DNA from 2 places in the Pseudomonas gebzensis genome. Region 2 is predicted to be linked to the other one. Evidence: predicted binding sites of a transcription regulator. Region 2 holds the regulator's gene; the other holds the start of a gene.
The links. Region 2 encodes sigma-54, which starts transcription at its own class of promoters, with help from an activator protein. Its sites were predicted from a motif close to ANTGGCATNNANNTTGCTNT; they were not measured.
Positions count from the first base shown of each region.

Region 1: a site for sigma-54 is predicted at 807-826, ahead of glnA (glutamate--ammonia ligase). Genes of this name have one in related genera too.

Region 1 covers NZ_JAXQNS010000007.1:213,802-220,510, reverse strand. The annotation lists gene thiI (tRNA uracil 4-sulfurtransferase ThiI) at 1-539, opposite strand, end outside; gene glnA (glutamate--ammonia ligase) at 922-2,328, shown strand; gene SJI00_RS15250 (chorismate mutase) at 2,469-3,011, shown strand; gene glnL (nitrogen regulation protein NR(II)) at 3,271-4,356, shown strand; gene ntrC (nitrogen regulation protein NR(I)) at 4,353-5,792, shown strand; gene pqqF (pyrroloquinoline quinone biosynthesis protein PqqF) at 6,190-6,709, shown strand, end outside.
Region 2 covers NZ_JAXQNS010000005.1:137,189-143,897, reverse strand. The annotation lists gene SJI00_RS11545 (KpsF/GutQ family sugar-phosphate isomerase) at 1-603, shown strand, start outside; gene SJI00_RS11540 (KdsC family phosphatase) at 603-1,127, shown strand; gene lptC (LPS export ABC transporter periplasmic protein LptC) at 1,136-1,711, shown strand; gene lptA (lipopolysaccharide transport periplasmic protein LptA) at 1,698-2,222, shown strand; gene lptB (LPS export ABC transporter ATP-binding protein) at 2,223-2,948, shown strand; gene SJI00_RS11520 (RNA polymerase factor sigma-54) at 3,125-4,618, shown strand; gene hpf (ribosome hibernation-promoting factor, HPF/YfiA family) at 4,695-5,003, shown strand; gene ptsN (PTS IIA-like nitrogen regulatory protein PtsN) at 5,016-5,480, shown strand; gene rapZ (RNase adapter RapZ) at 5,483-6,337, shown strand; gene SJI00_RS11500 (HPr family phosphocarrier protein) at 6,358-6,630, shown strand; gene SJI00_RS11495 (ZIP family metal transporter) at 6,662-6,709, opposite strand, start outside.

The DNA.
Region 1 (6,709 bases), on a different contig from region 2:
TCCAGGGCGCCCAGCGGGTACCCGCCGATGCCAGGGTGCTGGTCGTAGATGACGTACAAGCGCTGGTTGCGAATTTCGATGCGCACCCGCACTTCAGGGTTCTTCAAGTCGATGCCGGCGGCGCCGCACTGCTGGCGCAGCTGGCTGCCGACGTAGCGGTCGACGTCCATCGAACTGAAATCGTGGTGCCCACCGCGCTTGCAACGCACCGAGAAGCGCTTGCCGGGCAACAGATGGCCGAAATGCTCGCGGCACTTGGCGACGATGTCGTCGAAGTCGCCCAGCGGATATTCCTCGATGCGCAGGAAATGCGCGATGCCTGGCGTGCAGCTCAGGCGCTCGATCATTTCACGCTGGACCTTCTCGTCCTCGATGCGGGTAACCACTTCGAGATTGTCCCAGACACCCTCAACCGCGAGCTCAGGATCGAGATCCTTGAGCACGGCGCGGATGTTCTTGCAGAGCTGACGGATGAAGCGCTTGCGCACCGGCCGGCTCTTGATGGTGATTTCTGGGAAGACTTTGACGATCAGTTTCATGGTCACAGCGCGCGATGGGCTCACCGAAAAATGAGGGGCGCGGATTATATCGGAAATGCTCGGGAGTTTGAGCATTTTTTGCACAAAAAGGTTTTTGAGGGGTCGCGCACCGTGCAGGAGCGGGCATCGGGCGATCTTCGCTCAAGGTCGCACCAAAACAGTGCGAAACCCCAGCAATGTGCGCTTTATAGGTGCGCACCCGCACCGTGCAGTACTGGCATGTGCCCCAAACCGCCGCCTTTTATCCCCGCTTCGCCATTTTCGGGCACTGGCATGCAAATTGCTCCCTTGTGAGGCAGGTACGCTTGGCCGACTATCCGCGCCCGGCAACACCCTTTTCCAGGCCGCGGCCAACCGCGTTCCAGACCCTCCGGAGGACACCATGTCGAAGTCGGTTCAACTCATCAAAGATCATGACGTCAAGTGGATTGATCTGCGTTTCACGGACACCAAAGGCAAACAGCACCACGTCACCATGCCGGCTCGCGATGCGCTGGAAGACGACTTCTTCGAAGCCGGCAAGATGTTCGACGGCTCGTCCATCGAAGGCTGGAAAGGCATTGAAGCCTCCGACATGATCCTGCTGCCAGACGACGCCTCCGCCGTACTGGACCCGTTCACCGAAGAGCCGACCCTGATCCTGGTCTGCGACGTGATCGAGCCGTCCACCATGCAGGGCTACGACCGCGACCCACGCGCCATCGCCAAGCGCGCCGAGGAATACCTCAAGACCACCGGCATCGGCGACACCGTCTTCGTCGGCCCAGAGCCTGAGTTCTTCATCTTCGACCAGGTCAAGTTCAAGTCGGACATCTCCGGCTCGATGTTCAAGATCTACTCCGAGCAAGGCTCGTGGATGACCGATCAGGACGTCGAAGGCGGCAACAAGGGCCATCGCCCAGCCGTCAAGGGTGGCTACTTCCCGGTTCCGCCGTGCGACCACGACCACGAAATCCGTACCTCCATGTGCAACGCCATGGAAGAAATGGGCCTGGTCATCGAAGTGCACCACCACGAAGTGGCCACCGCTGGCCAGAACGAAATCGGTGTGAAGTTCAACACCCTGGTGATCAAGGCTGACGAAGTTCAGACCCTGAAGTACTGCGTGCACAACGTTGCCGACGCCTACGGCCGCACCGCGACCTTCATGCCAAAACCGCTGTACGGCGACAACGGCTCGGGCATGCACGTGCACCTGTCGATCTCCAAAGACGGCAAGAACACCTTCGCGGGTGAAGGCTATGCCGGCCTGTCCGACACCGCCCTGTACTTCATCGGCGGCATCATCAAGCACGGCAAGGCCCTGAACGGCTTCACCAACCCGGCCACCAACTCGTACAAGCGTCTGGTACCTGGCTTCGAAGCTCCGGTCATGCTGGCCTACTCGGCGCGCAACCGCTCCGCTTCGATCCGTATCCCCTACGTGTCGAGCCCGAAAGCCCGCCGCATCGAGGCGCGCTTCCCGGACCCGGCAGCCAACCCGTACCTGTGCTTCGCCGCACTGCTGATGGCGGGCCTGGACGGCATCCAGAACAAGATCCACCCAGGCGATGCTGCCGACAAGAACCTGTACGACCTGCCGCCTGAAGAGGCCAAGGAAATCCCGCAGGTCTGCGGCAGCTTGAAAGAAGCCCTGGAAGAGCTGGACAAGGGCCGTGCGTTCCTGACCAAGGGCGGCGTGTTCTCCGATGACTTCATCGATGCCTACATCGAGCTGAAGTCTGAAGAAGAAATCAAAGTCCGCACCTTCGTTCACCCGCTGGAATACGACCTCTACTACAGCGTTTGATTGTGTAGACGCGTCATCGACAACGGCCTTCTTCGGAAGGCCGTTGTTGTTTCAGCTGTCAGGGTTATCGGAAGGGTCCTACAAAGGCGCGCCACCGGTACAGGGCACACTCAAACGCCCATTCCCTGAGGAATTCTTCCATGCGCCTTGCATCGCTTACCCTGCTGTTGTCCCTCGGCCTGTCCGGCTGCGCCTCGCCCACCAGCGTTGCCACGCCACTCGATACCTTGCTCGACACCATTGAACGGCGGCTGGCCCTGGCCGATGGCGTTGCCCTGCTCAAATGGGACCAGAACCTGCCCGTGCAGGATGCCCCCCGCGAACAGCAGATTCTGCTCAGAGTACGCGAGGCGGCGACGGACTACGCCCTTGACCCGCTGCGTGCGGCCGGCTTCTTCTCCGACCAGATGGAGGCCGGCAAGCTGGTGCAGTTCGCCTTGCTCAACCGCTGGGAACGCCAGAGCCAAGCACCCGACACCCCGCGCCTGGACCTCAAGACAGCCCTGCGTCCGCAGCTCGACGCCTTGCAGCATCAATTGCTCGACGGCTTGCAGCATTTCGACCGGCATCGCCCGGTGGACTGCGCCCTGGCGGTAGCCACCGCCGTGGCCGAGCGCTCACGCGATGCCCTGCATGAACTGGCCCTGCAACGCGCCGCTGGACGGCTCTGCGACTTGTCCTGAAATATTTGCTCTATATTGGTGCACTGAAGGCGCTTGGGCCTGTGCACCGTGCCCCCTTTCCAGCATGGCCTGATTCGACCCAAGCATTAATCGCCCGATTTCAGGCCATCTTCCGAAAAAACCGCTTCTTTTCGGAGCCTTGGTTTGTTTCTTGCATTTTCTTGCCGCACGCCGAGCGCACCGCTCTTCGACCCTGGCCCTGACCGGGACATCCCGCGCCACGCGCGCCTGCACCGCGGCAATAGAGGTCACCCCCACCATGACCATCAGCGACGCGCAGCATCGACTGCTGCTGGACAACCTGACCACCGCCACGCTGCTGCTCAATGCCGACCTGCGCCTGGAATACATGAACCCGGCGGCAGAAATGCTCCTGGCGGTCAGCGGCCAGCGCAGCCACGGGCAGTTCATCAGCGAGTTGTTCACCGAGTCTGCCGAGGCCCTGAGCGCGTTGCGCCAGGCCGTGGAGCAGGCTCACCCGTTCACCAAGCGCGAAGCCCTGCTGACCTCGCCCAACGGCCAGAGCATCACGGTCGACTATGCCGTGACGCCGATCCTGCACCAGGGCACCACCCTGCTGCTGCTCGAAGTCCACCCGCGCGACCGCCTGCTGCGCATCACCAAAGAGGAAGCGCAACTGAGCAAGCAGGAAACCACCAAGATGCTGGTGCGTGGCCTGGCTCATGAGATCAAGAACCCCTTGGGTGGCATCCGCGGCGCGGCGCAGTTGCTGGCCCGCGAGCTGCCCGAAGACGGCCTGCGCGACTACACCAACGTGATCATCGAAGAAGCTGACCGCCTGCGTAATCTGGTCGACCGCATGCTCGGTTCGAACAAGCTGCCGTCGCTGTCGATGACCAACATTCACGAAGTGCTGGAACGGGTCTGCAGCCTGATCGAGGCCGAAAGCCAAGGCGGCATCACCTTGGTCCGCGACTACGACCCCAGCTTGCCGGACCTGCTGATCGACCGTGAGCAGATGATCCAGGCGGTGCTCAACATCATGCGCAACGCCATGCAAGCCATCGCCCACAAGAACGAACTGCGCCTGGGCCGTATCAGCCTGCGCAGCCGCGCGGTACGCCAGTTCACCATCGGTCATGTGCGCCACCGCCTGGTGGCACGGGTCGAGATCACCGACAACGGCCCGGGCATCCCCGCTGAACTGCAAGACACGCTGTTCTATCCCATGGTCAGCGGGCGCCCGGACGGCACCGGGCTGGGCCTGGCCATCACGCAGAACATCATCAGCCAGCACCAGGGGCTGATCGAGTGCGAGAGCCATCCAGGCCACACCACCTTTTCGATTTTCCTGCCGCTGGAACAAGGAGCCACCGCCTCATGAGCCGAAGTGAAACCGTCTGGATCGTCGACGATGATCGCTCCATCCGTTGGGTCCTGGAAAAAGCCCTGCAACAGGAAGGCATGGCTACCCAGAGCTTCGACAGCGCCGAGGGCGTGATGGGCCGGCTGGCCCGTCAACAACCGGATGTGATCATTTCCGACATCCGCATGCCGGGCACCAGTGGCCTTGACCTGCTGGCGCAGATCCGCGAGGCGCACCCGCGCCTGCCGGTGATCATCATGACCGCCCATTCCGACCTGGACAGCGCCGTGGCGTCGTACCAGGGCGGGGCTTTCGAGTATCTGCCCAAACCGTTCGACGTCGACGAAGCGGTCGCACTGGTCAAGCGGGCGTACCAGCATGCCCAGGAACAGCAAGGCCTGGCGGCCGCGCAGCCCATGACCCGCACGCCCGAGATCATTGGCGAAGCGCCGGCCATGCAAGAGGTGTTTCGCGCCATCGGCCGCCTCAGCCACTCCAACATCACCGTGCTGATCAACGGTGAGTCGGGCACCGGCAAGGAGCTGGTGGCGCATGCCCTGCACCGCCACAGCCCGCGCGCTGCCTCACCGTTCATCGCTCTGAACATGGCGGCGATTCCCAAGGATCTGATGGAATCCGAGCTGTTCGGCCACGAGAAAGGCGCGTTCACCGGCGCGGCCAACCTGCGTCGCGGGCGCTTCGAGCAGGCCGACGGCGGCACCTTGTTCCTCGATGAAATCGGCGACATGCCCGCCGATACCCAGACTCGACTGCTGCGCGTACTGGCCGATGGCGAGTTCTACCGCGTGGGCGGCCATGTGCCGGTCAAGGTCGATGTGCGCATCATCGCCGCCACTCACCAGAACCTCGAATCGCTGGTCCAGGCCGGCAAGTTCCGTGAAGACCTGTTCCACCGCCTCAACGTGATCCGCATCCATATCCCGCGCCTGTCCGATCGCCGCGAAGACATTCCGGCCCTGGCCCGGCACTTCCTCGCCCGCGCCGCCCAGGAGCTGTCGGTGGAGCCCAAGCTGCTCAAGCCCGAGACCGAAGCGTTCATGCGCAACCTGCCGTGGCCGGGCAACGTGCGGCAGATGGAAAACACCTGCCGCTGGATCACCGTGATGGCCTCAAGCCGCGAAGTGCTGATCGGCGACTTGCCACCCGAGCTGCTCAACCTGACGCAAGACGCCACCCCGGTCACCAACTGGGAGCAGGCCTTGCGCCAGTGGGCGGACCAGGCCTTGAGCCGTGGCCAGACCAACCTGCTGGACAGCGCGGTGCCGAGCTTCGAGCGGATCATGATCGAGACCGCCCTCAAGCACACCGCCGGCCGCCGCCGTGATGCCGCGCTGCTGCTGGGCTGGGGCCGCAATACGCTGACCCGCAAGATCAAGGAACTGGGGATGAACGTTGCCGGAGGTGACGAGGATGACGGCGAGGAACAACACTAGCTGCGCAAGGTAAGTCCTGCCCATACCCACAGCCGCCATTGGCTGCGGCGATGCCGCGCATCGCGGCAATAGCCCTGCAACAAACCGCAATAACCCGCCCACCGCGACCGGTGCAGGAGCGGCCGGTCCGGCGCTCCGGATGGCCGCGATGGGCGGCGCAGCCGCCCTCGGGCCGCGCCCCCTATTTACCCGGCATCTTAGATGCCTGAATCGGGCTGGCTTGCCGGCCATCGCGGCAATAGTCGCTCCTATGGGGACTCAGGCTCTCACTGGGTCGTGTGGCGCGAAATGACTGTAGGCAAACACATTTCAGACCGCGTCTGCGCCGACGTTCGTCATTCATGCCGGATCATGACCACAGATGCGCTAGCCTAGGGCCTCCTGCCGAGGAGGCTGCATGCCCGACACCACCCGCCACCTGCACCTGCCCAACGGCCTGCACGTTACCCTGCGCCACGCCCCACACCTGACCCGCGCCGCCGCAGCGGTAAGGGTGCGCGCCGGCAGCCACGACGCACCGCAGCGCTGGCCGGGACTCGCGCACTTTCTCGAGCATCTGCTGTTCCTCGGCACTGCGCGTTTCCCGCTCGACGACGGTTTGATGCGTTTCGTGCAAGGCGTGGGTGGGCAGGTCAATGCCAGTACCCGCGAGCGCACCACCGACTTCTTTTTTGAAGTGCCATGCCCGGCCTTCGCTGGAGCGCTGGAACGTCTGTGCCAGATGTTGGCCGAACCTGAGCTGGGCGCGGCGCGGCAGTTGGCCGAGCGCGAGGTGATTCATGCCGAGTTCATCGCCTGGTCACGCGATGCACAGGTGCAGCGGCAGTTGGCGGTGTTGCAGAGTGTCTCGCCAAGCCATCCGCTGCGCGGTTTTCATGCCGGCAACCGGTACACGCTGAATGTGCCATCGCCAGCTT
Region 2 (6,709 bases):
ACCGGCAACCCGCAGTCCACCCTTGCGCAGGCGGCAGAGGCGAATCTGGACGCATGGGTCGAGCATGAGGCGTGCCCGCTCAACCTGGCGCCCACCTCCTCCACCACCGCAGCGCTGGTGCTGGGCGACGCCCTGGCCATCGCCCTGCTCGAAGCCCGCGGCTTTACCGCCCAGGATTTCGCCTTCTCCCACCCCGGTGGCGCACTGGGCCGGCGCCTGCTGTTGATGGTCAAGGACGTGATGCACACCGACGGCCAACTGCCCGTGGTGCCACGCGGCACGTTGCTCAAGGACGCCTTGTTCGAGATGTCGCGCAAGGGCCTGGGCCTGACCGTGGTCATCGAGCCCGACGGCACCCTGGCCGGCGTGTTCACCGATGGCGACCTGCGCCGCGCCCTGGATCGCAACATCGATGTGCACAGCGCACTGATCGATGAAGTGATGACGGTACACGGCAAGACGGTACGGCCGAACATGCTCGCCGCCGAAGCCCTCAAGATCATGGAAGACCACAAGATCAGCGCATTGGTGGTGGTAGACGAGCACGATCGTCCTGCCGGCGCGCTGAATATGCATAACCTGCTGCGCGCTGGAGTCATGTGATGAATCAGGATCTGCTGCAACGCGGCAAGGCCGTCAAACTGGCCGTGTTCGATGTCGATGGTGTGCTGACCGACGGCCGCCTGTACTTCCTGCCTGACGGCGGGGAATTCAAGACCTTCAATACACTCGACGGGCAAGGCATCAAGATGCTCAAGGCCAGCGGCGTGATCACCGCTATCATCACCGGGCGCTCAAGCCCGGTGGTCGAGCGACGCGCACACAACCTGGGCATCGACCACCTGTTTCAGGGGCGTGAAGACAAGCTCGTGGTGCTCGACGGGCTGCTACACGAACTGAACCTGCGCTATGAACAGGTTGCCTACCTGGGAGACGACCTGCCCGACCTGCCGGTCATTCGCCGGGTCGGCCTGGGCATGGCGGTGGCCAATGCCGCACCGTTCGTTCGCCAGCATGCCGATGGTGTCACCCTGGCACGCGGGGGCGAAGGCGCCGCACGGGAGTTCTGCGAATTGATCATGCAGGCCCAGGACACCTTGGACACTGCCCTCGCCCACTATTTATAGAGCCGCACATGTTTAGCAAAAAAGCCAAGAACATCGTTCTGCTCAGCGTGATCGCCGCCTTGCTGGTCGCGGTAGGCTACTGGAACGTCAGCCCGGAGCGCTTTCTCGAGGGCGCGCCTGTGACGCAGGTCGATGAGAACGCCATCGACTACTATGCGATCAACGCCCACAGCGTGCAGTTTCTCCCTGACGGCCAGCGCCAGTACGAAATGACCGCTGACAAGATCGAACACATCAAAGCCAGCGAAATGACGCTGGTCACCCAGCCAGACCTGCAGATGTACCGTGGCACCGCATTTCCGTGGCATGTGCAAAGCGAGCGCGCCGAGGTCAACCCCGACGGCACCGAGGTCGAGCTGATCGACTCGGTGAGAATCGCCCGCACCGATGAAAAGAACCGCAACACGCTGATTACTTCCAGCCGCATGACAGTGTTCCCGCAGAAGCAATATGCGCAGACCGAGCAAGCCGTTAGAATCGACGGCGCCGGTGGGACCACTACGGGCAAAGGCATGAAAGCGTATTTGAAAGACGGCAGGATGGACCTGCTGTCCAACGTAAGAGGACAGTATGAGGCTCGTTAAAACCCTTCCCTTTTTGCTCAGCTTGGGCGTAGCACTGGGTAGCGCGAGCGCTTGGGCCCTGCCAAACGACCGTGACCAGCCAATCCGCATTCAGGCCGACAACGCTCACCTGGACGACAAACAAGGCGTGGCGACCTACACCGGCGATGTCGTCATCACGCAAGGCTCGATGATGATCAAGGGCAACACCGTGACCATGACCCGCGCGGCGTCCGGTGACATCGACGTCGTCACTTCGGTGGGCAACCTGGCGTATTTCGAGCAGCAACAGAGCGCCGCCAAGCCCGACAAGATGAAGGGCTGGGCCGTGACCATCCAGTACCAGGCGCAGAAAGACCTGATCGTGCTCACTGACCGTGCCAAGGTCGAGAACGAAGGCAACACCACCGAAGGCGAGAAGATCGTCTACAACACCAAGTCGCAGGTCGCCACGGCAGGTCGCGGCGGCAAGGTGACCGCGCCGCGTCAGCGCATCGACATGGTGATCCAGCCGAAGAAGAAGGCCGAGTAGATGGCAACCCTAAAAGCTCAGCACCTGGCCAAAAGCTACAAGAGCCGGCAGGTCGTGCGTGATGTCAGCCTGTCGATCGACAGCGGACAGATCGTCGGCCTGCTGGGCCCGAACGGCGCCGGCAAAACCACCTGCTTCTACATGATTGTCGGCCTGGTCCAGGCCGACCAGGGCCGTGTGCTGATCGACGATCTGGACGTCAGCCACCAGCCCATGCACGGCCGCGCCCAGGCGGGTATCGGCTACTTGCCTCAGGAAGCCTCGATCTTTCGCAAGCTGTCGGTGGCCGACAACATCATGGCCATCCTCGAGACCCGCAAGGAGCTCGACAGCGAAGGCCGGCGCCAGGCACTGGAAAGCCTGCTGCAGGAATTCCACATCAGCCACATCCGCGACAACCTGGGCATGAGCCTGTCGGGCGGGGAGCGCCGCCGGGTCGAAATCGCCCGCGCGCTGGCGACCGCGCCGAAGTTCATCCTGCTCGATGAACCCTTCGCGGGTGTCGACCCGATCTCGGTCGGCGACATCAAGCAGATCATCCATCACCTCAAGGCCAAGGGGATCGGCGTACTCATCACCGACCACAACGTGCGTGAGACGCTCGACATCTGCGAAACGGCCTACATCGTCAACGACGGCCAGTTGATTGCCGAAGGCGACTCGGCCACCATCCTGGCCAACGACCTGGTGAAAGAGGTCTACCTGGGGCACGAGTTCCGACTCTGACCCCGGCGGCGGTGCCACGAGTGATGCCTCGATGGCGAGGCAGCGCTTTATTTGCTGCACCGCCCTAGGCAAACGCTCCAGTTTCAGGCATATAACTTGCTTAAAATTGGCGCCGAGGCGCCCTCGTGTAGTGGATGGCGCGTGTGCGCCGGCGAACAAGGTAATCAGCCCCAGCCATGAAACCATCGCTCGTCCTAAAAATGGGCCAGCAACTGACGATGACCCCGCAGTTGCAACAGGCCATTCGTCTGCTCCAGCTCTCCACCCTGGACCTCCAGCAGGAAATCCAGGAGGCCCTGGAATCCAACCCGATGCTCGAGCGCCAGGAAGAAGGCGAGGACTTCGACAACAACGATCCGATGGCCGACAACGCCGAGAACACGCCGGCCGCCGAGCCCCAGGACACCTCCTTCCAGGAAACTGCCGCCACGGTCGAGAACCTCGAAGAGGGTGACTGGGGCGAGCGCATTCCCAATGAATTGCCCGTCGACACCGCCTGGGAAGATATCTACCAGACCAGCGCCAGCAGCCTGCCCAGCAACGATGACGACGAGTGGGACTTCACCACCCGCACGTCCGCCGGGGAAAGCCTGCAGAGCCATCTGCTCTGGCAGCTGAACCTGGTGCCGATGTCGGACGTCGATCGCATGATCGCGGTGACCCTCATCGACAGCATCAACCCCCAGGGCTACCTGGAGGATTCCCTCGAAGAGATCTGCGCAGGCTTCGATCCCGAGCTCGACATCGAGTTGGACGAAGTGCACGCCGTACTGCACCGCATTCAGCAGTTCGAGCCGGCCGGGGTTGGCGCGGCAAGCCTGGGTGAGTGCTTGCTGCTGCAGTTGCGCCAGTTGCCTGCCAGTACTCCGTGGATGGCTGAGGCGCAGCGCCTGGTCAGCGACTTCATCGACCTGCTCGGCGGGCGTGACTACAGCCAGTTGATGCGGCGCATGAAGCTCAAGGAAGATGAGCTGCGCCAGGTGATCGAACTGGTCCAGACGCTCAACCCGCGGCCGGGCTCACAGATCGAATCCAGCGAACCGGAATATGTGGTTCCGGACGTCATCGTGCGCAAGGACAACGAACGCTGGCTGGTGGAGCTGAACCAGGAAGCCGTACCGCGCCTGCGCGTCAACGCCCAGTACGCAGGCTTCGTGCGCCGCGCCGATACCAGCGCCGACAACACGTTCATGCGCAATCAGTTGCAAGAAGCGCGCTGGTTCATCAAGAGCCTGCAGAGCCGCAACGAGACCCTGATGAAGGTCGCCACCCAGATCGTCGAACACCAGCGCGGTTTCCTCGACTTGGGTGACGAGGCCATGAAGCCCTTGGTGCTTCACGACATCGCCGAAGCAGTCGGCATGCACGAGTCGACCATTTCGCGGGTGACCACACAGAAATACATGCATACCCCGCGCGGTATCTACGAGCTCAAGTACTTCTTTTCCAGCCACGTCAGCACGGCCGAAGGGGGGGAATGCTCGTCCACGGCAATCCGCGCCATCATCAAGAAACTGGTGGCGGCGGAAAATCAGAAAAAGCCATTGAGTGACAGCAAGATCGCTGGTTTACTGGAGGCACAAGGCATCCAGGTAGCACGTCGTACGGTCGCCAAGTATCGCGAGTCGTTGGGCATTGCTCCCTCCAGCGAACGCAAGCGGCTCATGTAGCCCCTGGGTGTGCCACAGCGTTTCAGTGGCAGGTGCAAAACCTGCTTCTTTATGCACGGCAATAAGGAGAAGCTGTATGCAAGTCAACATCAGTGGACACCATGTAGAAGTCACCCCACCCCTGCGCGCTTATGTGGACGATAAACTCAAACGTCTGGAAGGTCATTTCGACAAGATCACCAACGTGCAGGTCATCATGAAAGTCGAGAAGCTGCAGCAGAAAGTCGAAGCGACCCTGCAGATTCCTGGTGGTGAAGTGGTTGCCAACGCAGAACACGAAGACATGTATGCAGCGATCGACGCCTTGGCCGACAAGCTTGATCGCCAACTGAAAAAACACAAGGAAAAACAGCAAAGCCTGCTGCAAGGCGCAGCGGCCCGCTGACCCCCCTCATCCATGATCCGACTCGAAACCATTCTGACCCCCGGCCGCTCGCTTGTGAGCGTGCCGGGCGGCAGCAAGAAGCGCGCCCTTGAAAAAGTCGCTACCCTCATCGCCGATCAGGTGCCAGAACTGGAGATGCAAGACATCTTCGAAAAGCTGGTCGCCCGTGAGAAATTAGGCTCAACCGGTTTCGGTAACGGTATTGCCATCCCCCATTGCCGACTGCCCGGCTGCACCGCGCCGGTCAGCGCCTTGCTGCACCTCGATTCACCGATCGATTACGACGCCATCGACGGCGCGCCCGTAGACCTGTTGTTCGTGTTGCTGGTCCCGGAAGCGGCTACCGACGCCCACCTCGAACTCCTGCGCCAGATCGCCAGCATGCTCGACCGCAAGGACGTGCGCGAACGCCTGCGCAAGGCGGCCGACAGCAAGGCCCTGTACCAGGTTGTCCTGGACGTTCAGAACGAGTCCTGACCATGCGCCTGATAATCGTCAGCGGTCGCTCCGGCTCCGGCAAGAGCACCGCCCTGGATGTGCTTGAAGACCACGGTTACTACTGCATCGACAACCTGCCCGCCGGCCTGCTGCCGCAGCTGGCAGAGAATGTGCTGCTCAATACCGAATTGCAGCAGCCCAGGGTTGCGGTCTCCATCGATGCGCGCAACTTGCCCGGCCATCTGCCTCGCTTCCCCGAGCTGCTGGAGGATGCGCGGTCCAAGCATATCCAGTGCGATGTGCTGTACCTGGACGCAGACGAAGACATCCTGCTCAAGCGTTTCTCGGAAACCCGTCGTCGCCATCCGTTGACCAATGCCAATCGCTCGCTGGCCGAAGCGATTCGCGTCGAGAGCGAACTGCTCAACCCGATCATCGACCTGGCTGACCTGAAGATCGACACCAGCAACCTCAACCTGTACCAGCTGCGCGACACCCTCAAGCTGCGCCTGCTCAACCAGCCAGAGCCCGGCACCGCATTTCTGGTCGAGTCGTTCGGCTTCAAGCGCGGGATGCCAGTTGATGCCGACTTGGTGTTTGACGTGCGTTGCCTGCCCAACCCTTACTGGAAATGCGAACTGCGCGAGCATTCCGGGCTCGAGCAGCCGGTCATTGACTACTTGGCAGCGCAGCCGGATGTCGAGGAAATGTTCCAGGACATCTCCAGCTACCTGCTCAAATGGCTGCCCCGCTTTGCCGCGAGCAACCGTGCGTATGTCACCATCGCGATCGGTTGTACCGGCGGCCACCACCGTTCGGTGTACATCACCGAGCGCCTGGGCGTGCTGCTGCAGCAATCCCTGAAAAACGTCCAGGTTCGCCACCGCGACCTCTAGCCCACAGGATCCACCCGCCAATGCCCGCCCGTGAAATCACCATCGTCAACAAGCTGGGCCTGCACGCCCGCGCAGCTGCCAAGTTCGTGGGTGTGGCCGGGCGTTTTCCCTGTCAGGTCAAGGTTGGCCGTGCCCCCGACAAACTGGTGGACGGCAAGAGCATCATGGCGGTGATGATGCTGGCTGCTGGCAAAGGCACCCAGGTGCACCTGTTTACCGAAGGCGAGCACGACGATGTCGCGCTGGCAGCGCTGGTCGAACTGATCGAGAACAAATTCGACGAAGGCGAGTAAACGCCCGCCCCTGCCCTCAATGTCCTGACAGTCAGGACATTGCCGTGTCCATCACCATCATCAGACAGAAGCCAATGCA